Regions from separate parts of the Streptomyces sp. NBC_01571 genome, predicted to be linked through region 4. Evidence: riboswitches for the same ligand, from Rfam matches in the RefSeq annotation. Region 4 holds a riboswitch; each other region holds the start of a gene.
What was found. A riboswitch is a leader RNA that binds a small molecule or an ion and turns the genes downstream of it on or off. The one in region 4 is predicted to bind cyclic di-AMP.
Positions count from the first base shown of each region.

Region 1: linked by a shared signal. The riboswitch ahead of OHB41_RS07635 (C40 family peptidase) and the one ahead of OHB41_RS33485 (M23 family metallopeptidase) in region 4 are both predicted to bind cyclic di-AMP.
Region 2: linked by a shared signal. The riboswitch ahead of OHB41_RS27160 (LysM peptidoglycan-binding domain-containing protein) and the one ahead of OHB41_RS33485 (M23 family metallopeptidase) in region 4 are both predicted to bind cyclic di-AMP.
Region 3: linked by a shared signal. The riboswitch ahead of OHB41_RS20160 (transglycosylase family protein) and the one ahead of OHB41_RS33485 (M23 family metallopeptidase) in region 4 are both predicted to bind cyclic di-AMP.

Region 1 covers NZ_JAPEPZ010000001.1:1,683,142-1,688,601, reverse strand. The annotation lists gene bioF (8-amino-7-oxononanoate synthase) at 1-128, shown strand, start outside; gene OHB41_RS07660 (DUF397 domain-containing protein) at 141-365, opposite strand; gene OHB41_RS07655 (helix-turn-helix domain-containing protein) at 378-1,235, opposite strand; gene OHB41_RS07650 (ATP-binding protein) at 1,447-1,905, shown strand; gene OHB41_RS07645 (LysR family transcriptional regulator) at 1,955-2,866, opposite strand; gene OHB41_RS07640 (LysE family translocator) at 2,983-3,654, shown strand; gene OHB41_RS07635 (C40 family peptidase) at 3,719-4,192, opposite strand; cyclic di-AMP (ydaO/yuaA leader) riboswitch at 4,196-4,359, opposite strand; gene OHB41_RS07630 (hypothetical protein) at 4,727-5,032, opposite strand; gene OHB41_RS07625 (ATP-dependent Clp protease proteolytic subunit) at 5,040-5,460, opposite strand, start outside.
Region 2 covers NZ_JAPEPZ010000001.1:6,007,599-6,013,058, forward strand. The annotation lists gene OHB41_RS27155 (HAD family hydrolase) at 1-479, shown strand, start outside; gene OHB41_RS27160 (LysM peptidoglycan-binding domain-containing protein) at 586-1,353, opposite strand; cyclic di-AMP (ydaO/yuaA leader) riboswitch at 1,376-1,484, opposite strand; gene OHB41_RS27165 (CocE/NonD family hydrolase) at 2,092-4,212, opposite strand; gene OHB41_RS27170 (polyprenyl synthetase family protein) at 4,548-5,460, shown strand, end outside.
Region 3 covers NZ_JAPEPZ010000001.1:4,514,144-4,519,603, reverse strand. The annotation lists gene OHB41_RS20170 (cytochrome P450 family protein) at 16-1,287, shown strand; gene OHB41_RS20165 (LysM peptidoglycan-binding domain-containing protein) at 1,517-2,521, shown strand; cyclic di-AMP (ydaO/yuaA leader) riboswitch at 2,705-2,868, shown strand; gene OHB41_RS20160 (transglycosylase family protein) at 2,873-3,565, shown strand; gene eno (phosphopyruvate hydratase) at 3,913-5,199, shown strand; gene OHB41_RS20150 (FtsB family cell division protein) at 5,300-5,460, shown strand, end outside.
Region 4 covers NZ_JAPEPZ010000001.1:7,439,061-7,444,520, forward strand. The annotation lists gene OHB41_RS33475 (M16 family metallopeptidase) at 1-614, shown strand, start outside; gene OHB41_RS33480 (M16 family metallopeptidase) at 611-1,999, shown strand; cyclic di-AMP (ydaO/yuaA leader) riboswitch at 2,224-2,386, shown strand; gene OHB41_RS33485 (M23 family metallopeptidase) at 2,400-3,164, shown strand; gene OHB41_RS33490 (GntR family transcriptional regulator) at 3,353-4,048, shown strand; gene OHB41_RS33495 (HPr family phosphocarrier protein) at 4,230-4,511, opposite strand; gene OHB41_RS33500 (bifunctional acetate--CoA ligase family protein/GNAT family N-acetyltransferase) at 4,690-5,460, shown strand, end outside.

The DNA.
Region 1 (5,460 bases), 5.8 Mb from region 4:
TCGCCGTAGGCTGCTTCCGCCCCCCGTCCGTGCCCGACGGCATCTCCCGGCTGCGGCTGACCGCCCGCGCGGATCTCACCGACGCCCAGATCGAGCAGGCCGTACGGGTGATCTCCGAGAACCGGTGAACGAGGCGGCGGTCAGCTCAGTCCGGCGATGAACCCCTCCCAGCTGGCAGGGGTGAACAGCAGGGCGGGGCCTGCCTTGTTCTTGGAATCGCGCACCGCGACGAGTCCGGCCCAGGGGCCGGGGCCCGGTCGTGCGGTCTCGACGCAGTTGTTCATTCCCGTACTGCGGCTGCTGCGCAGCCAGCGCACATCACGGAGTGAAGTACTGGAAGGTACGTACCGAGGCAGTGCGGTCATGGGGGTGCCTCCTTACACGCCGTCACCTATCGCGGCGATGTAGTCCAACGAGTCCTCGGGTGAAAGGGCGTTAAACCGAAGGGTGTTGAAGGCCTCGGTGTAGGCCTGAAGGTCTTCTTTCCGCTCGAGGTAGAGGCTACTCGTCAAGTGGTCGAGAACAACCACGTCCAGATCAGTTGTGTTCGGAAATGAGAAAATAACGAAAGGCCCGGTCACTCCGGCGTGCGCTCCGGCGGCGAACGGAAGCACTTGGAGGCGCACTTGGGGGAGGACGGCGGCCTCCCGCAACCGGGCCAGCTGCCGTGCCATGACCTCGGGTCCCCCGACCTCACGACGCAGCACGGCCTCGTCCAGGACGGCGGTCAGTTCCAGCGGCGGATGCGAACGCAGCACGTCCTGCCGGGCGAGGCGCACCTCGACGAGCGCGTCCAGCTTGTCGTCCTCGAGTCCGCCCACGGCCGCCCGTGTCACTGCCCGGGCGTACTCGGGGGTCTGGAGCAGACCCGGCACCACGGACGTCTCCAGCGTGCGCATACCGCTGGCCTGGGACTCCAGACTGATGAAGTCCCGGTAGGCGGGCGGCAGGACCCCCCGGTAGGCGTGCCACCAGTGGTGGCGCCCGTTGCCCTCGGATCCGGCCAGCCCGAGCAGGAGCTCCCGTAACCCGGCTTCCCGGACGCCGTACGCGTCCAGCAGGTGCTCCACGTCGGCCGGTTTCACCCCGCTGATCCCCGTCTCGATCCGGCTCACCTTCGACTGGTGCCAGCCGACGAGACGGGCCGCCTCACCACTGGTCAGGCCCGCACCGGCGCGCAGCGCGCGCAGTTCGGCACCGAGTTTGCGGCGGCGTACCGCGGGACCGTGCTGCATGGCCGTACTCCTTACTCCTTCCGAGCCGCCCAAATACGGCCTGCTCCGCAGAGTTCACCGCTTCGAGCGACAGATATATGCATATCCTGGTGGATCGCGCCCGTGACCGGCCCAGTGATGGCAGTCTGGCGCGAAGCACCAGTCCGGGACCGTACTCGAACCATCCGCTCCGTGTCGGACTCCGGTCCCGTGGGAAAGGGACGACGTCGCCATGGCAGATCACCAGGAAGCATCCGTCACCCTGCCGAGCGATCCCGCCTCGGTCTCCGCGGCCCGGAAGTTCGTCGTCGACGTGCTGGCCGAATGGGGCCTGCCGTGTGACGCCGAAGTCGCGGACACCGTACGCCTGATCGTGTCCGAACTAGCCACCAACGCCGTCCAGCACACCTTCGGTCAGTCGCCCACCTTCACGGTGGACGTCCGGCTCGTCCGGGACGAACAACTGCGCATCGGCGTCACCGACAGCCATCCGCGCTTCCCGAAGCGTCTGCCCGCCGCCGTCCAACAGGACAACGGCCGAGGGATGGTGATCATCCGTTGGCTGACCGCCGAGTGCGGCGGCAGGGTCCTCGTGCGGCCCACCCGGGAGGGCGGCAAGACGGTCTCCATCGAGTTGCCGTGGACGGTGTCGGCCCAGCCGGTGGCGGCCGGCGGCCCGCAAGAGCCGTGAGGAAACGATCAGTTGCCGCGCCTCTGCCGCGATTCCCTCCCGCGTCTCCCTACCGCGTGGCACGTCCGAACACGCCGCGCAGCAGGGCCCGGAAGGCCTCGGCCGCGGGTGCCTGCCGGTCGGTCCGGTGGACGACGGAGATCGTACGGCGCAGATCTCCTGGTTCCAGCAGCCTCAGTCCCACCGGGGTCGCCGCCGTCCTGGCCACCATCTCCGGCACCACGGCGACCCCGAGCCCCGCACTGACCAGCGCGCACACCAGGGCGTACCCGGGGCTCTCGACCCGCACGGCCGGAGTGGCCCCGACCCGGGCCAGCGCGGCCTCCACACCCTGCCGGGGCGGATGGTCCGGGGCCATGCTGATCAGCGGCTGCCCGGCGAGTCCGTCCAGCGGCAGCCGGGCCGCGCCGTCCGCGAGGACGTGTCCCGGGGCGGTCACCAGCACCAGCTCCTCGACCAGCACCGGCTCCGCGCGTACCGACGACGGGAGGGGCACCGGGTCCGCGGGCTCGTAGGTGTGGGTCAGCGCGAGGTCCACCTCGCCCGCCGCGACCGCCGCGACGCCGTCCGGGGGCTCGTAGTTCGCGACCGTGAGTTCCACGTCCGGGTGGGCCCGCCGAAAAGCGCTGAGCACCGGCGGCAGCAGATGGATGCCCGCCGTCTGGAAGGTGCCGAGCCGCAGGGTGCCGCCCGACAGGCCGGTCAGGCGGGCCAGTTCGTGCCGGGCCCGCTCCATCTCGTCGAGCACCCGGCGGGCCCGTGCCACGAGCAGCTCGCCCGCGTCCGTCAGCCGCGCCCCGCGATGGGACCGCACCAGCAGCGGCGCGCCCGCCTCCCGTTCCAGTTTGGCGAGCTGCTGGGAGAGCGCGGGCGGGCTGTAGCCGAGCCGTTCGGCCGCCCGGGTGATGGATCCCGCCTCGGCCACCGCTACCAGGGCCGCCAGCCGGGTCGGGTCGTACATGGAACGGCTCCCCAGGTCCGGGGCCCGCGGGGGAGCCCAGGTCTAAACGGTTGCTTAAGGCGGACCCAGGATATTCGGCATACCTGCTGAAGGCCTGATACAGACAGGCTGGTGCCATGGACGCACAGCTCATCGCCTTCACCGGAGTGGCCGCGGGAATGGTCGCCATGCCCGGCGCGGACTTCACCGTCGTCGTACGCAACGCCCTCGTCTCCCGCCGGGCCGGAGTGGCGTGCGCGCTCGGGGTCGCGGGCGGCCTGCTCCTGCACACGGCGCTGGCCGTCGCCGGCGTCGCCGCCGTCCTCGCGGCCGTGCCCGCGCTGTTCCGGACGCTGCAGCTCCTCGGCGGCGGCTACGTGCTGTACCTCGGTGCGCGGGCTCTGGGCGGTCTGCGACGGCGGCGCGACCGGGAGCCGGACCGGGAGCGCTCGGCGGTGTCCGGCGGGACGCCGCCCGGCGAGGCCGGGCCCGGCGTGCCGGGGGAGGGGAGCCGGCCGCTGCGGCAGGGCTTCGTCACCAACGCGCTCAACCCGAAGGCGCCGATCACGTTCCTGAGCCTGCTGCCGCAGTTCGTGCCCGCGGGCAGCCCCGCGATGCCCCGCACCCTGGTGCTGGCCCTGATCGTGGTGGCCCTCGCCCTGGTGTGGTTCCCGGCGGTCACCCTGCTGGTCGACCGGCTCGGCCGGTGGCTGCGCGGGCCGCGGGCCGCCCGCGCCGTGGAGGCGGTCACCGGGAGCGCGCTCGCGGTGCTCGGCCTGGTGCTCCTCCTGGAGCCCCTGACGGCCTGAGGGCCTCCAGGGTTCGTGCCCCCGGGGGCGGCGGCCCCGGCGCCGCCGCCCCACCCGGTCAGGTTCAGCTGATCCGGCCGTACCAGACGCTCCTCGTCCAGATCTTCTGGAGCTTCACGACCTCCCCGCTCTTCGGGGAGTGCCAGATCTTTCCCTTCCCGGCGTAGATGCCGACGTGGTACACGTTCCGGCCCGAGTGGAAGAACACGAGGTCACCGGCCTTGCGGTGCGAGGCGGAGATGTGGTGGCTCTTGTTGTACTGCCCCGCGGCCGTACGAGGCAGTTTCTTGCCCGCCTTCTTGTACGAGTACAGGGTGAGCCCGGAGCAGTCGAAGCGGCGCGGCCCGGTGGCACCGTACTTGTACGGGGCGCCCTTCTTGGATGCCGCGACCTGGAGTGCCCTCGTGGCCGGTGTGGCCGCCTCGGCGTCGGCTGCGACGCCAGGGACCACCAGGCTGCCGCCCACGGCGGCGATGGTCAGAGCCGAGGCCGTACCGGCCCGGGTCAACAGCGACGGGACACGATTCAGCGCAGTCATGCGCAACCCTTCGTCAACCGCCTGTGAAGGATGACCTGTCGGATTCGGGCTGGCGAAGTAGCCCGGCCGCGTACGCGGCTTCACCCCAAGGACCGCCCGGATCTCTCCGGCGGCCCGTCTTGCTGGGTCCTCCACTCCTGCCGATGCACATCTGTCGACCGGTCATCCGGGCGGCGGCAGGACTCGGCGTCCGCCCGGACCGCCCCGCCGGTGTGGCGGGGGCTTGTCGTCGGAAGGGATCTTCACGCATGGGTGTCGGAAAATCCGAGCGGAACCGGTGATTTGTGGGGTTACTCACCACTCACCCGTTCGGGTGGACACTCCTCTGTTCGAGGGGTTTTGGGGACGTCGGCAACGCCCTTACCAGCAACGGAACGTTTCATTCCGCCTTTTGGCTACGCGTGTTGCGCAACTTCCGGGGCCACCCGGAAGGACGCGCGTCTACGCCATTGGGGGGTACGCCGACTGGTCCGTTTGAAACCCGGGCCGGGCGCTCCGCAGATCGGCGTGAGCGTCGGCCCGGGCGTGGACGCCTCAACTGCCGGAGTCGGGCGGCAGGGTGACGCGGGCGGCCCGCCGCTCGCCGTCCAGAACTCGCAGGGCCTGCGCCAGGGTCGGCGCGTGCACCTCGCTCTCGCCCCGCTGGTGCATCAGGGCCAGGGCGTCACGCAGCGCGGTCGCCTTGCCGACGAGTGCCTGGGCGGCGCGCAGCCCGCGATAGGTGTCTCCCGGGCGGGCCGGGTTGATACGGCCGACCAGGTCGACCACGTCGAGGTAGCGGTCTATCAGCTCGGCCTCGGCGTGTGTCAGTGCGGGCAGCGGAGGCAGTTCGGGCACCATCGGCGGATCACCTCGCGTCGGGTGTGGCGTTCCCCGCACCGGGCGCGGTGCGCGAGTTCTTGCGGCTCGGGATGATCCCGTCCACCAGCCCGTACGCCAGCGCGGCCTGCGCGTCCAGAATCGTGTCCCGCTCGATGTCGGCGGCGACTTGTTCGGGATTTTGCCCCGTGTGCCGTACGAGCATGTCCTCCAGCAGCTTCCGAGTGCGCGTCAACTCCGCTGCCTGGAGGGCCAGATCGCTCGCCTGCCCCTGGACCGGTCCCGGGAGCGAGGGCTGACGGATCAGCACCCGGGCGCCCGGCAGGGCGAACCGCTTGCCCGGAGTGCCGCCGGCCAGCAGGACGGCGGCGACCGAAGCGGCCTGCCCCAGGCACACGGTCTCCACGTCGCAGGTGACGAACCGCATCGTGTCGTAGATCGCCGTCATC
Region 2 (5,460 bases), 1.4 Mb from region 4:
AGGACGGCGCGGACGGACTGACACTCATCGAACCCGGCTATGTGATGCCGCACCCGACGCTTCCCGCGGTACGGGTCGGACGCCGTGACGACCTCTGGACGGAGCCGATCAGCAAGGTGCTGCTGCGCCACCCGCTGCTGTCCGACGACGAGTTGGCCGCGGCGGCCAGGGGGGTGGTGGGTTCTCTGGCCACCGTCACCATGTCGGGGCCCGGCACGGTCGAACTCCAGCCATGCGGGGTGACCAAGGCGACGGGGCTGGCTCTCGCCGCCGCCCATCTCGGGCTGGCCTCCGAAGCCACCGTCGCCTTCGGTGACATGCCCAACGACATCCCCATGTTCGACTGGGCCGCCCACGGGGTCGCCATGGCCAACGCCCACCCAGAGCTCAAGGCGGTGGCCGACGAGGTGACGCTGTCGAACGAGGACGACGGGATCGCGGTGGTACTGGAGCGGTTGTTCCCGCTCTCCGCTCCGTAGCCCCGATTTCCCGGGGCCTCGGTTTGCCGTGGGCCCGGTTTCCCGGGGTCCTGGCTTCCGGGGGCGCCGGATGTCCGGTCCGGCGCCCCGGTTGCGTGGCGTCCGGTCAGTAGGCGCCGTTGACGTTGTCGATGGAGCCGTACTTCGCCGCCGCGTAGTTGCAGGCGGCGGTGATGTTCGCGACCGGGTCGTAGGAGTCCCACGACGTGCCGGCCACGTGGTAGGCCTTGAACGTGGGGTCGATGACCTGGAGCAGGCCCTTGGAGGGGATACCGGCGGCGGCGTTGGAGTCCCAGTTGTTGATGGCCTTGGGGTTTCCGGAGGACTCCCGCATGACGTTGCGGTGGATGCCGTTGTACGTGCCCGGGATTCCGTTCTTGGCCATGATGTCCAGCGACTGCTTGATCCAGCCGTCGAGGTCATTCGTGTACGTCTTCGCGGCGGCCGTGGTCTTGGCGGCCGTGGTCTTGGCGGCCGTGGTCTTGGCGGCCGTGGTCTTGACCGTCGTGGTCTTGGCGACCGCTTCCGTGACCTTTGTCGACTTTGCGATGTTCTGGACGGTTTGCGTCCCGACCGTCAGGGTGAGGCCCGGACGGAGCGCCGACGGGTTGGGGCCGATGACCGCGCTGTTGGCCTCGTAGAGCTTCTTCCAGCCGCCGCTGGAGGGGTACTTCCGCGCGATCTTGGCCAGGGTGTCGCCCGTGACCACCTTGTACGTGACGAGCTTGACGTCGGAGGCGCCCGTGGCGGCCTGTGCGCAGGTGGCGCCCAGGAGCGGGAGGGCGAGTACCGCCGCGCCCGTGCCCGCAGCGAGAATGCCGCGGACGAGGGTGCTGCGGGTCTTCGGGTGGCAGTGTCTACCTGCTGCGGCCATGACGTGTTCCTCTCCGGCGCCTGCGAGGTGAGCTGTCGGGTTCGGGCGGGAGCTGCCCGGCCGCACGCTGAGTGCGACTTCACCCCTAGCCGTTCCGGACTTCGGATCGGCGGCTTACCTGGGTCCCCCGCTCCTGCCGTGCGTGTGTGGTCGGGTGTGGGTTTCCGGTCGGCGGCAGGATTGGGCGATCCGTCCGGAGTGACGTGAAGGTATGCGAGAGCACATGTCCGGAACAAGCCTTGATGTCGCGGTGTAGATCGTTTTCACCAGGACATAAGGGCAGATGAATTGCCCGATTAATCCGGAATGCTTCGCTCAACTTGGCTTATGCAAACGGGTAGTCGCTCGGCGGGGCTGCGGAGTAGATGACCTTCGGGCGTGACCCAACTCACTCCATGCCGCAGGAATAAAGCGGCAATGAAGGCAAGTCGGGCATATAAGGCGCGGATAAGAGGCCGCTGAGTCCCCGATCGGAGCCGGGCGCACCGCTCGTAGGGACGGGTCCGTGGCGGGGTCCCCGTGGGGGAGCCGGTCCCCGTCGGGCCTGAAGTGGAGCCTGTGGAGACGGTGTTCGGGAAATTCGTGCCGCTTCATGTCGGGATGAAGGTCGAACTCAGGCTCTGTGTATGGCCTGTTGATCCCGACCACCGCTTCCGCCCCGGTGCTGCCGAGGCGGGCGACCGTCTCCCGGCCACCCGTGGAAGCGGGCGGGCGTCCCTGCCGGGGTTCGTCAGGAATTCAGCGGTCCGCGCTCCGCTCCGCGGGATCGCCGATGGCGCCGCCGGGGCCCTGTCCCGTCGTGCGCGGGATCCTCCGCTCCCATGTCCGATGGAAGACCACCTCGTCGCCGTCCTTGCAGACCAGCTCGCTTGAGGTGATGAAGTCCCGTGTGTCGCAGGTGACTTCGGAGCGGACCTCGATCCTCGCGTCCCAGGCCGGTTCCGGGCGGTGCAGACGGATCGACCAGGAGAAGTGGGCGCGTGCGCTCAGGGGACCGGCTTCCTGGACGGAGTACGTCTCCAGTGCGTCCTCCGTGTGCTCGAGGCCGTCCGGGTGGACGCGGGTGCCGCAGTGGCGCGGGACGACTTCCAGGCGCCACTCGCCCTTCGCCATGTCGCGTACGACCAGGCGTTCCGGGCGTGGTTCGTCGAGCGTGGCGGCGGAGGCCACCCCGAGCGGTACGGAGTGCTCCGGCTCCGCGAAGGTGATCGTGGGGTCCGACTGCCTCGCCCGTACCGGGAGTTCGAGGGAACTGCCCGACGGATCCAGGGTGAAGCCGGCCTCCGAGCCCGGCTCGGGCCACATCCACGGCCAGTACGCGGAGGAGAGGGAGAGACGGATGCGATGGCCCGGCGGGACGGCGTAGCCGATGGCGTCCAGGTCGAAACGTACGTCCTCCGTGGTGCCCGGTCTCCAGGAGGCCGCCTGATCGCCGCCGTCGCGCACCGGCACGTTCAGGGCACCCCGAGTGACCAGGGTCGAGGCGCCGTCGGGGGCCACGTCGCACACCCGGGCGATCACCTGGCCCCGGGCCGAGTGCGAGGTCATGCGCAGGCGCACGCTCGGGCGGCCCAGGATCCAGGTCTCTCCCGGTACCTCGAACTCGAAGCAGGCGGATCTCGCGTCCTCCTCCCGCTGGTCCGGCGGCAGGTCCGCGTCGCCTCCGGTGGGGCGGAAGCGACCCGCGTCCACGCCGGTGTGCTGAGGGGAGCGCACGAGCACCGGCGCACCCCGGAGCGCGTACGCGACGGGGGTGACCGAGGGGGAGGGCCAGGCGCCGTCGCCCACCCAGCGGCCGGGCAGGGAGGCGTACGTCGTCGCCGGTGGGTGCGCGTCCATGACGTAGGCACGCAGAAGGGGCTCGGACATCACTGTGCGGCTGTCCGTGCCGGTCGAGGAGCCGGCGTCCGTGCCCGCCGAGGTGCGCGTGCCGTGCGGCTTGAGCCAGTGGTCCCACCAGCGGAGCGTCTCCTGGAGGAAGCCGATCGCCGGGCCGGGCGGGCGGTCCTGGTCCGGGTACGCGTGCGACCAGGGGCCGATCACGCCTCGTACGCGGTCCGGCGGGAGGCTCTGGACCAGGCGCAGCACCGAGTCACGGTAGGGGTCGTGCCAGCCGCCCACCGCCAGGACGGCCGCACGGATCACGGAGCCGTCCTCGTGGGCGCCGCCGTTGCTCCCGTACGGGTCCTGGGCCGGGTGCGACGGCCACGTACGGATGAACGGGTCCACCGTCTCCAGCCGCTTCACCCACATGTCACGCCACATCACCTGGCCGACGTACGCGGGGTCCGGCGGGCGGGCGACGTGGGCGAGTGCCGCGGCCGCGCGGGCGTGCGCGCCGGTGGTGGGGACGGCGCCTCCCGCGCCGTCGATGCCGTGCTCGATGCCGTGCTCGATGCCGTGGTCGAAGCGGTCGTCATCCGAGCAGACCGTGACGAGCGCCCCGAGCGGTTCGGGGGCGAGGGCCGCGATCCGGAGGGCGGTGACGCCTCCCCGGGAGAGACCGAACATGCCGACCCGGCCGCTGCACCAGGGCTGGGCGGCCAGCCAGTGGACCACCTCCACGCCGTCGGCCGGCTCGGTGGTCTCCGCGTCCGCCGGCACGCCCTCCGAGTTGCCGTGGCCGCGGACGTCCACCCGGACGGAGGCGTAGCCGTGGCCCGCGTACCAGGGATGGCGCTGCGCGTCGCGCGGCGCGGTCGCGTCGCTGAGGCGGTCCGGGAGGTATTCGAGCAGGGCGGGGACGGGTTCCCCGGTCAGCGGGCGCCACATGCGTGCGTACAGCCGGGTGCCGTCCGCCAGAGGGATCCAGAGGTCCTCGTGAGTCGTCTCGTAGGGGAAGGCCGTACGGGTGTGCATGCTCTTCTCGGTGTCCTCGGTGGGTGTCCTCGGTGTCCTCGGTGCGCGCGGGTGATTCGGTTTATCTGCTGCCATATCGGCCTATCACGAACATACCGTCCGTGACAGGCAGTCGCCCGGACATGGGACTGCCTTCCTCGCGGGAGACATCGGACGGCGGGCGAGAGGGAAGTCGGGAGGAAGTCGACAGTGGGGACGGTGGGCGCTCGTGGTGATCGAAACGTGACCGGATACGCTGACTTGAGTGATGGCAGCGACACATCGACAAACCGTGTCATCGACCGAATGATCGACCGAGTTCGCCATGTGATCGTCAGCAGACAGGAGAACCTCTCGTGACCGTCGTCGGGCCGTTCGGGCTGAGCGTGCGGGACCAGGCTCTCGAAGCCGATGTCCAGGCCGGATTGGCGGCTGTCGAGGAGGGCTTGCTCGAAGTCACCAAGAGCGAGGTCCCCTTCATCACGGAAGCCGCGCAGCATCTCCTGCGGGCCGGCGGGAAGCGGTTCCGTCCGCTGCTCGTGATGCTCGCGGCGCAGTTCGGTGACCCTTACGCGCCGGGTGTCGTGCCCTCGGCCGTGGTCGTCGAGCTGACCCATCTCGCCACGCTGTACCACGACGACGTGATGGACGAGGCCGACGCGCGGCGCGGGGTGCCCAGCGCGAACACCCGCTGGGGCAACTCGGTCGCCGTCCTCACCGGCGATTTTCTCTTCGCGCGCGCGTCGCACACCCTGGCCGACCTCGGGCCCGAGGCCGTCCGCGTCCAGGCCGAGGCGTTCGAGCGGCTGGTCACCGGACAGATCCTGGAGACGGCGGGGCCGCGCGACGGGCGGGACCCGGTCGACCACTACCTCGACGTGCTGAGCGGCAAGACCGGCTCGCTGGTCGCCGTGGCGTGCCGTTTCGGCGCGATGATGTCGGGGGCCGACGAGACGGTCGTGGACGTGCTGACGCAGTACGGGGAGCGGCTGGGCGTGGCCTTCCAGCTCGCGGACGACGTGCTGGACATCGCGTCCGACTCGCACGAGTCGGGAAAGACGCCCGGGACGGATCTGCGCGAGGGCATCCCCACGCTGCCGGTGCTGCGGTTGCGCGAGCGGGCGGAGCGGCTCGGTCTCGCCGAGGACATCGCGCTGTGCGAGCTGCTGGACTCCGATCTCACGGACGACGACCGGCATGCCGAGGCGCTGGCCCGGCTGCGGGCGCACCCGGCGCTGGAGCAGGCGCGGCGGGACACCGTGCGGTACG
Region 3 (5,460 bases), 2.9 Mb from region 4:
GGATACCGTCGGGGAGTGACCGACCAGCCCCCGCCGCTCAGCCCCGCTCCCGAACTCTTCACCTGGGAGTTCGCCACCGACCCCTACCCGGCGTACGCCTGGCTGCGGGAGCACGCGCCCGTGCACCGGACGCGGCTGCCCAGCGGGGTGGAGGCCTGGCTGGTCACCCGGTACGCGGACGCGAAGCAGGCGCTCGCGGACGCACGGCTCAGCAAGAACCCGGCCCACCACGACGAACCCGCGCACGCGAAGGGCAGGACGGGCATCCCGGGCGAGCGCAAGGCCGAGCTGATGACCCATCTGCTCAACATCGACCCGCCGGACCACACCCGGCTGCGGCGGCTCGTCAGCAAGGCGTTCACCCCGCGCCGGGTCGCCGAGTTCGCGCCGCGCGTGCAGGAGCTCACCGACCACCTCATCGACCAGTTCCAGGAGAGGGGCTCCGCCGACCTGATCCACGAGTTCGCGTTCCCGCTCCCCATCTACGCCATCTGCGACCTGCTGGGCGTGCCCCGCGAGGACCAGGACGACTTCCGGGACTGGGCGGGGATGATGATCCGGCACGGCGGCGGCCCGAGGGGCGGCGTCGGGCGGTCCGTCAAGAAGATGCGCGGGTATCTGGGCGAGCTCATCCGCAAGAAGCGTGAGGCCCTCCCCGGCGTGCCCGCGCCCGGCGAGGACCTCATCTCCGGTCTCATCCGCGCCTCCGACCACGGCGAGCACCTCACCGAGAACGAGGCCGCCGCCATGGCCTTCATCCTGCTCTTCGCCGGGTTCGAGACGACGGTGAACCTGATCGGCAACGGCACGTACGCGCTCCTCACCCACCCCGGGCAGCGGGAACGGCTGCAGACCTCGCTCGCCGCCGGGGAGAGGAGCCTGCTGGAGACGGGTGTCGAGGAACTCCTGCGCTACGACGGCCCGGTGGAGCTGGCCACGTGGCGGTTCGCGACCGAGGCGGTCCGCATCGGCGGACAGGACATCGCGCCCGGCGACCCCGTGCTCGTCGTCCTCGCGGCTGCGGACCGTGACCCCGCCCGGTTCGCACAGCCCGACACGCTCGATCTCTCCCGCCGTGACAACCAACACCTCGGCTACGGCCACGGCATCCACTACTGTCTCGGCGCGCCGCTCGCCCGGCTGGAGGGACAGACCGCGCTGGCCACCCTCCTCACCCGGCTGCCCGACCTCCAACTCGGGGTCGATTCGGCTGATTTGCGATGGCGTGGCGGACTCATTATGCGTGGATTGCGCACGCTTCCGGTGGAGTTCACACCTGGTCGGTAGTCATGCGGCAGTCGTACGGTGTGCGCGAGGCGGTTGTCGCGGCGCGCCGGAGTGGTGGCCGCAGAGTATGAAGGTCCGGTCGCCAAAAGGTGATGCTCCCTCAACTCTGTGATCTTCACGTGATCTGCGCTGCACCTACTTGTGACAAGTGATCGGGTGCGGATACGTTCACCCATCAACGCGGCTCATCAGCCGCGTAGTCACCTGCTGTCACGTGAAAGGCTCTCGCATGCTCTCCGGGAACGGCCGCCATCGTCGCCCCCGTCAGGCTCCGGCCCTCATCGTCGCGGCAGGAGTGACCGGATCGGCCATCGCCATCCCGCTGCTCGGTGCCGCCAGCGCGAACGCGGCCGACGGCACCACCTGGGACCGGGTCGCCGAGTGCGAGAGCGGCGGGCAGTGGAGTGCCGACAACGGCAACGGGTACTACGGCGGACTGCAGTTGACCCAGGAGAACTGGCAGCGGTACGGCGGCCGCATGTACGCGCCGAGCGCCGACGAGGCCAGCCGCTCGCAGCAGATAGCCGTCGCCGAGAAGGTCCTGGCCGACCAGGGTCTCGCCGCCTGGCCGACCTGCGGCCCCCTCTCCGGGCTCAGCAAGAACTCGGGCGAGGTCTCGGTCGACACGGGTGTGGCCGGCGACTCGTCCAGCTCATCCGATTCATCCACTTCGTCCGATGGGTCCGACTCCCTGTCGGACTCGCTCGGGATCGGCGCCTCTCCGTCCGACTCCTCCCGGTCCGATTCGTCCTCGACCGATTCGTCCTCGGACGAGACCGGGAACAGAACGAAATCGGACGCGCCCTCGGACGAGGAGTCCGGCAGCGCGCGGGAGGCGGACAGCGAGGGCGCGAGGTCGACGAAGGGTGGCGAATCGGGCAACTCGGGCCAGGGCGGCGACGCTTCGGCGGCCTCCGAGGGTGCGACGACCGGCGCCGGGCGCCACCGCGGCGGCAGTGCCGCAGAGAACTCCACCGACGACACGGCGGACGGCCGCGGCGACGACTCCTCCGGTCGGCACGCCTCGCGCGACTCCGGCGTCGCCCGCGGCGTCGTCGACGGCTCGTACGTCGTCCGCACCGGAGACAGCCTCTCGACCATCGCCGACGCCCTTGACCTCGAAGGCGGATGGGGCGGGCTCTACGCCGGGAACGAGAAGACGGTCGGCGACGACCCGGACCTCATTCTCCCCGGTCAGAGCCTTGCAGTTGATGCCGAATCGGGCGAAAAGTAGCGGGAGTTCACGTCATGGTTCGCTGGGTAATGTCCGGTTTGGCGCAAGTGAGAGATGGATCTCAAAGGCCCTGATCGTCTTTGAAATTCGGTCGATCGACTGCTTACGGTCATCACCGCTCGCCACAGCGGGCCCCGACGGTCGCAACGCCGAATCCTGCCAGCGGCCGTACGGGAACAGTCGACGCGTCAAGCGCCGTAGGCAGGAGCGGGGGACCCAAGGTAAGCGCCGCGCCCGGTAGTTGACCGGGAGCGGCTTGGGGTGAAGACGTGCGCCGAGAGCGCACGGCCGGGCACTCACCCGCCCGAACCCGACAGCTCACCTCGCAGGCGTCGGTGAGGGGATCACTCGATGCTGTTTTCCAGCAAGGGCAAGCACCGCCGTCCGTCCAAGGCCACTCGTGTCGCCACGCTCGCCGGTGTCACCGGCGTCGCCATCGCCGCTCCGCTGATGGCCGCCGGCAGCGCCTCCGCCGCCACCGCCTCCGAGTGGGACTCCGTCGCCCAGTGCGAGTCCGGCGGCAACTGGTCGATCAACACCGGCAACGGTTACTACGGCGGCCTGCAGTTCTCGGCCTCCACCTGGGCCGCGTACGGCGGCACCGCCTACGCCTCCACCGCCGACAAGGCGTCCAAGTCCCAGCAGATCACCATCGGCGAGAAGGTCCTCGCCGCACAGGGCAAGGGTGCCTGGCCGACCTGCGGCACGGGCCTGTCCGGCGCCGCGTACACCGGTGGCACGACCGCCCCCGCCAAGCCGTCCACGTCCAGCGGCACGCAGAGCACCGAGAGCCGGTCGACGGACACCGCGGCCTCCCGTTCGTCCGAGCGCCCGGCGGCCCAGAAGAAGACCGTCTCGACGCCGACCGGCAAGAAGGTCAAGAAGGGCGACGGCGAGTACAAGGTCGTCAAGGGCGACACTCTCAGCTCGATCGCCGAGAAGAAGAAGGTCAAGGGCGGCTGGCAGCAGCTGTTCAAGCTGAACAAGGACATCGTCGACGACGCGGACTTCATCTACCCGGGTCAGCAGCTCCACCTCAGCTGAGACGACGGTCCTCCCGGACGACGGGCCGATCGGTCGACGGTCCGCCCGGACGAGAGGCCTCCCGGATGAGAGGCCTCTCGCAGGAAGGGTCTCCACGCCGGAGACCCGATGAGGGTCCACCCCCGTCCCCACGGGCTCCCCGCTCCGGTGCGTCTTCCCCCGTACGCACCGGAGCGGGGCTTTTTGTTTCGAAGGGGAACAATATTTACCCTCAGTTCTGCTCAAGGGGTGGTCGAGCGGCTGGCCGATCGCCCCGAGCCGGTTAGGCTCATCCCGCGGAGCCGAACGCGGCACCGTGCAGTGCGGGCCCCGCGGGCCCGCGTACCCGCGTCACATCCCAGAAGGAGATGCTCGTGCCGTCCATCGACGTCGTCGTAGCCCGGGAAATCCTGGACTCCCGAGGCAACCCCACGGTCGAGGTCGAGGTCGGCCTCGACGACGGCAGCACGGGTCGTGCCGCCGTTCCGTCCGGCGCCTCCACGGGGGCCTTCGAGGCCATCGAGCTCCGTGACGGTGACCCCAACCGTTACCAGGGCAAGGGTGTCGAGAAGGCCGTCCTCGCCGTCATCGAGCAGATCGGCCCGGAGCTCGTCGGCTACGACGCCACCGAGCAGCGTCTGATCGACCAGGCCATGTTCGACCTGGACGCCACCGACAACAAGGGCTCGCTGGGCGCCAACGCCATCCTCGGCGTCTCGCTGGCCGTCGCGCACGCCGCCTCCGAGGCGTCCGACCTCCCGCTCTTCCGCTACCTGGGCGGCCCGAACGCGCACCTGCTGCCCGTTCCGATGATGAACATCCTGAACGGCGGCTCGCACGCCGACTCGAACGTGGACATCCAGGAGTTCATGATCGCCCCGATCGGCGCGGAGTCCTTCTCCGAGGCGCTGCGCTGGGGCGCCGAGGTGTACCACACCCTCAAGTCCGTCCTGAAGTCCAAGGGCCTGTCCACCGGCCTCGGCGACGAGGGCGGCTTCGCCCCGAACCTGGAGTCGAACCGCGCCGCGCTCGACCTCATCCTCGAGGCCATCAAGCAGGCCGGCTACGTCCCCGGTGAGCAGATCGCGCTCGCGCTCGACGTCGCCGCGTCCGAGTTCTACAAGGACGGCAAGTACGAGTTCGAGGGCAAGTCCCGCTCGGCCGCCGAGATGACGGAGTACTACGAGGAGCTCGTGGCGGCGTACCCGCTCGTCTCCATCGAGGACCCGCTGTACGAGGACGACTGGGCCGGCTGGAACGTCATCACCAAGAAGCTGGGCGACAAGGTCCAGATCGTCGGCGACGACCTCTTCGTCACCAACCCCGAGCGCCTCGCCCGCGGCATCGAGGAGGGCTCCGCGAACGCCCTGCTCGTCAAGGTGAACCAGATCGGCTCGCTGACCGAGACCCTGGACGCCGTCGAGATGGCCCAGCGCAACGGCTTCAAGTGCATGATGTCCCACCGCTCCGGCGAGACCGAGGACGTCACCATCGCCGACCTGGCCGTCGCGGTGAACTGCGGTCAGATCAAGACCGGCGCCCCGGCCCGCTCGGACCGTGTCGCCAAGTACAACCAGCTGCTGCGCATCGAGGAGATCCTCGACGACGCCGCGGTGTACGCGGGCCGCTCGGCCTTCCCGCGCTTCAAGGGCTGACCCCGGCAGGGTTAAGGCTTAGCCAGTCGCACGTACGTCCCCGTACCCGGTCCCGTACCGTGTGCGGGGACGTACGCACGTGTGAAGGGGAGGCGGGGACATGGCCGTGAAGGACCGGGACCGGTTCTCCACCGCGACCCGGCTGCGGCTGCTCGGCGAGCAGACGGCGGCCCGGGTCTACCGCTCCCAGACCAAGCGTCAGGCCCGGCGCTCGCGGCTGACGGGCCGGGCCGCGCTGCTGGCGCTCGTCGTCTGCTCCCT
Region 4 (5,460 bases):
TCGTCGAGGAAGAGGTCCCGGCGCGCGCCCTGATGGCCGCCTACCGGCTCCCCGAGGACGGCACGCGCGCGTCCGACGCGGCCGATCTCGCCCTGACCGTCCTCGGCGGCGGCGAGTCCTCGCGCCTGTACAACCGGCTCGTACGCCGCGACCGCACCGCCGTCGCGGCCGGTTTCGGCCTGCTGCGGCTCGCCGGGGCGCCCTCCCTGGGCTGGCTGGACGTGAAGACGTCCGGCGACGTCGAGGTCCCGGTCATCGAGGCCGCGGTCGACGAGGAGCTCGCCCGGTTCGCCGAGGAGGGCCCCACGGCCGAGGAGATGGAGCGCGCCCAGGCCCAGTTGGAGCGCGAGTGGCTGGACCGGCTCGGCACGGTCGCGGGCCGCGCCGACGAACTGTGCCGGTACGCGGTCCTGTTCGGCGATCCGCTGCTCGCCCTGACGGCCGTGCAGCGCATCCTCGACATCACCGCCGAGGAGGTCCAGGAGGTCGCCAAGGCCCGCCTGCGCCCCGACAACCGCGCGGTGCTCGTCTACGAGCCGATCGCCGACGAAGCCACCTCCGCAGACGAAGCCACCGACGCCGCCGACGACACCGACGAGGAGGCGGCGAAGTGACCGAGCTCGCCACCATGGACTTCCACCCGCAGCCCCAGGCCGGCCGGCCCAAGCCCTGGGCGTTCCCCGCTCCCGAGCGCGGCACGCTGGACAACGGCCTGACCCTGCTGCACTGCGACCGCCCGGGCCAGCAGGTCGTCGCCGTCGAGGTGCTGCTCGCCGCGCCGCTGGAGGCCGAGCCGGCCGGCTACGACGGCATCGCCACGATCATGGCGCGCGCGCTCTCCGAGGGCACCGACAAGCTCTCCGCCGAGGAGTTCGCCGCCGAGCTGGAGCGCTGCGGCGCCACCCTCGACGCGCACGCCGACCACCCCGGCGTCCGCCTGTCCCTCGAAGTGCCCGTCTCGCGCCTGCCCAAGGCGCTCGGACTGCTCGCCGACGCCCTGAGGGCACCGGCGTTCGCCGAGAGCGAGATCGAGCGGCTGGTGCGCAACCGGCTCGACGAGATCCCGCACGAGAGCGCCAACCCGGCCCGCCGCGCCGCCAAGGAGCTCTCCAGGCAGCTGTTCCCGGCGACCTCGCGGATGTCCCGTCCCCGGCAGGGCACCGAGGAGACCGTCCAGAAGATCGACGCGGCGGGAGTCCGCGCCTTCTACGACCGGCACGTACGCCCGGCCACGTCCACCGCCGTGATCGTCGGTGACCTCACCGGCGTGGACCTCGACGGGCTGCTCGCCGAGACGCTCGGCGCTTGGACGGGCTCCTCCGCCGAGCCGCGTCCCGTGCCGCCGGTCACGGCCGACGACACCGGCCGCGTGATCATCGTGGACCGCCCCGGCGCGGTCCAGACGCAGCTGCTGATCGGCCGTGTCGGCTCGGACCGGCACGACCGCGTCTGGCCGGCCCAGGTGCTCGGCACGTACTGCCTCGGCGGCACCCTCACCTCGCGCCTGGACCGCGTCCTGCGCGAGGAGAAGGGCTACACCTACGGGGTGCGGGCCTTCGGCCAGGTGATGCGTTCCGCGCCGGACGGCACGGGCATCGCGATGCTCGCCATCAGCGGTTCCGTGGACACCCCGAACACCGGGCCGGCGCTGGACGACCTCTGGAAGGTGCTGCGCACCCTCGCCGCGGACGGTCTGACGGACGCCGAACGCGACGTCGCCGTGCAGAACCTGGTGGGCGTGGCGCCCCTCAAGTTCGAGACCGCGGCGGCCGTCGCGGGCACGCTCGCCGACCAGGTCGAGCAGTACCTGCCGGACGACTACCAGGCGACGCTCTATCAGCAGCTCGCCGCGACCGGCACCGTGGAGGCCACCGCGGCGGCGGTGAGCGCCTTCCCGGTGGACCGTCTGGTCACCGTCCTGGTGGGCGACGCCGCGCAGATCGAGGAGCCCGTCAAGGCGCTCGGCATCGGTGAAGTGACCGTCGTGGCCGCGGAGTAGAAGCGAGGCGGAAGACGCGAGCCCAGGGGGCCCGGGTGACCGAAGAGTCGCCCGGGCCCCCTTTTGCCCTGACAACACCCTCAATTTGTCCGTATTGATAGGGAGGTTGCCTTTCTTCCCTGTGGCATGCACTACAAAAACCGTGATCCGTTTGTTGTTTGAAAGAGGGCCCGCTTAGCGTCGGTCCGGCTGTTCGTCAGGCAGTGCGCCGCGTCCGCGGCACCGGACAGTCATCGCCGAGTCCCCGTACGGCGCGAGCCAGGGGAGCCGGGGACCCGTACGCAGTCCCTGGGGTGAATCGGACCCCCCTCCCCGCGAGGGCGTCCGTAGGAGACCTTCCTGCTCCGAACCCGTCAGCTAACCCGGTAGGCGAGAGGGAAGGAAAGGACCAAGCCCCTTCATGGCGTTCACCTGTGGCCCCGGGAAACACCGTCGTCCGAGCCGCGTGAAGCGCACCACCTCGAACGCCGTCGGCGTCGCGGCGCTCACCACCACCGGTGTCATCGGAACCCTGGCCGCCCCGGCCTTCGCCGCGGACAGCTCCGTCGAGCAGACCGGGCTGACCCAGGCCGTCACCATCGGCGACACGGTCGCCGCCCAGATCGACGCGCAGGCCGCCGCGCAGCAGCGTGCGGCCGACGAGGCCGCCGCCCGCCGGAAGGCCGAACAGGCCGCGCGCAAGCGGGCCGTCGAGGAGGCCAAGAAGGAGCGCGAGGCCAAGGAGCGCGCCGCCCGCGCCGCCGAGCGCAAGCGTCTCAACACCTTCGTCCTGCCGATCCCCGGCTCGTACGTCTCCACGGGCTACAAGGCCGGCGGCAGTCTCTGGTCCTCCGGCAGCCACACGGGCGTCGACTTCCACGCCGCGTCCGGCACCCCGGTCCACGCGGTCGGCTCGGGCACGGTCGTCACGGCCGGCTGGGGCGGTGCCTACGGCAACCAGATCGTCCTGCGGATGCACGACGGCACGTACACGATGTACGGCCACCTGTCGTCCATCGGTGTCTCCGTGGGCCAGACCGTCACGCCCGGCGGTCAGCTGGGCCTCTCCGGGGCCACCGGAAACACCACCGGACCCCACCTCCACTTCGAGGCCCGCACCACGCCGGAGTACGGCTCCGACATCGACCCGGTGGCCTACCTCCGCTCGCACGGCGTGAACGTCTGACGCCAGGAGGCCGCACTTCCGAAGCCCCGGTTCACCCGAGCCGGGGCTTCGTCGTTTCGAACGGCTGTCTGTCCAAAAAATATCCATGGATTCCGGTCCGCCATCGGAAATTCCGGCCTGCTGCAATAGAGTCGCCGAACGAGCGTCAATCGACCGCGTTTCGCGGGGATTAAGGCGGAGGTCCGGTCATGCGCATTCCCGCGCACTCGGTATGCACGGCGATCCGTGACGACATCGTCGCGGGTGTCTACGAGCGCGGCGGCCGGCTCACCGAGGAACTGCTCGCGCGCCGCTACGGCGTCTCGCGCGTCCCGGTGCGCGAGGCTCTGCGCACCCTGGAGGCCGAGGGATTCGTCGTCACCCGCCGGCACGCGGGCGCGTGCGTGGCGGAGCCCACCGAGCAGGAGGCGGCGGACCTGCTGGAGATGCGCATGCTGCTGGAGCCGCTGGGGGCGTCCCGGGCCGCCCAGCGGCGCACCGAGGCCCACCTCAAGGTGCTGCGAGGCCTGGTCAGACTGGGTCAGGAGCGCTCCAGGAGGGGGAACAGCGAGGATCTGCGCTCCCTGGGCGGCTGGTTCCACGAGACGCTCGCACAGGCTTCCGGGAGCCCCGCGCTGACCTCCACGCTGGCCCAGTTGCGGCACAAGATCGCCTGGATGTACGCGGTCGAGGCGCCCGCCGATCCGGTGGAGTCGTGGGCGGAGCACGGTGGCATCGTGGACGCGGTGGCGCGCGGCGACGGCGAGCGGGCCCGGGCCATCACGGCGCTGCACACCGAGCGCGCGACGGCCGCGCACCGGCTGAGGTTTCCCGGTGGGGGAGAGCGCCCGGACCGTGTGAGGACTTCGCAACGTCCCGTAAACATGACGGGCCTGCGTCATTAACACAGGGGCCGTATACAAAGAGGGGTAATTCGCGGGGGATTATTTCTGCTGCCCGTAATTCGAAATAGCGAAGGGCCCGCCCGATGTTTTCAGGCGAGCCCTTCGATATGCGTACGGGGCGATGTCCTTCGGTACGAAGACCTTCGCCGCCGTCGATTCGGAGCCCCGTGAGGGGGGCGCCTCAGACGGTCTCGGGAAGCTCCTCGAGGCCTTCCGCGACCAGCTTGGCCAGTCGGTCGAGGGCGGCGTCCGCGCCCTCGGCCTCCGAGGCGAGGACGATCTCCTCGCCGCCCTGGGCGCCCAGGCCGAGGACCGCCAGCATGGAGGCCGCGTTGACGGGGTTGCCGTCCGCCTTGGCGATCGTCACGGGGATGCCGGAGGCCGTGGCCGCCCGGACGAAGATGGAGGCGGGACGGGCGTGGAGGCCCTCGGCCCAGCCGACGTTGACGCGGCGCTCAGCCATGTGATGCTGCCCTTCAGGGGTTCAGGGTTGTCTAGACCAGTGTTCCATAGAGTGAAGCGCGTCCGAAGCGGGTGTCGTACCCGCCCCGAACCCGGCTTCGGACCCCGGCCTGGATCCGAATCCGCTGCCCCTAGCCTGCCTCGCGCCGCTGTCGGACGCGAGCCGTACTCTGGGGCCCATGCAGACCTCGTCGGACCGGCACGAGTACCCCTCCCACTGGGAGGCCGACGTGGTGCTGCGCGACGGAGGCACGGCCCGCGTCAGGCCCATCACGGTCGACGACGCCGAGCGCCTGGTCAGCTTCTACGAGCAGGTCTCGGACGAGTCGAAGTACTACCGCTTCTTCGCGCCGTACCCGCGTCTGTCCGCCAAGGACGTCCACCGCTTCACGCACCACGACTTCGTGGACAGGGTGGGGCTCGCGGCCACGATCGGCGGCGAGTTCATCGCCACCGTACGCTATGACCGCATCGGTGCCGGTGGCCTGCCCGCCTCCGCGCCCGCCGACGAGGCCGAGGTCGCCTTCCTCGTGCAGGACGCCCACCAGGGCCGCGGCGTCGCCTCGGCCCTCCTCGAACACATCGCCGCGGTGGCGAGGGAGCGGGGCATCCGCCGGTTCGCCGCCGAGGTGCTGCCGGCCAACACCAAGATGATCAAGGTGTTCACGGACGCCGGGTACCAGCAGAAGCGGCACTTCGAGGACGGCGTCGTCCGCCTTGAGTTCGACCTCGAACCCACCGACCGCTCCCTCGCGGTGCAGCGCGCGCGGGAGCAGCGCGCCGAGGCCCGCTCGGTGCAGCGGCTGCTCGCGCCCGGCTCGGTCGCCGTCATCGGCGCGGGCCGTGCGGCCGGCGGGGTGGGCCGCAGTGTCCTCGCCCACCTCCGCGAGGCCGGTTTCACGGGCCGGCTGTACGCGGTGAACAAGTCGCTCCAGGACAAGGAGCTCGAC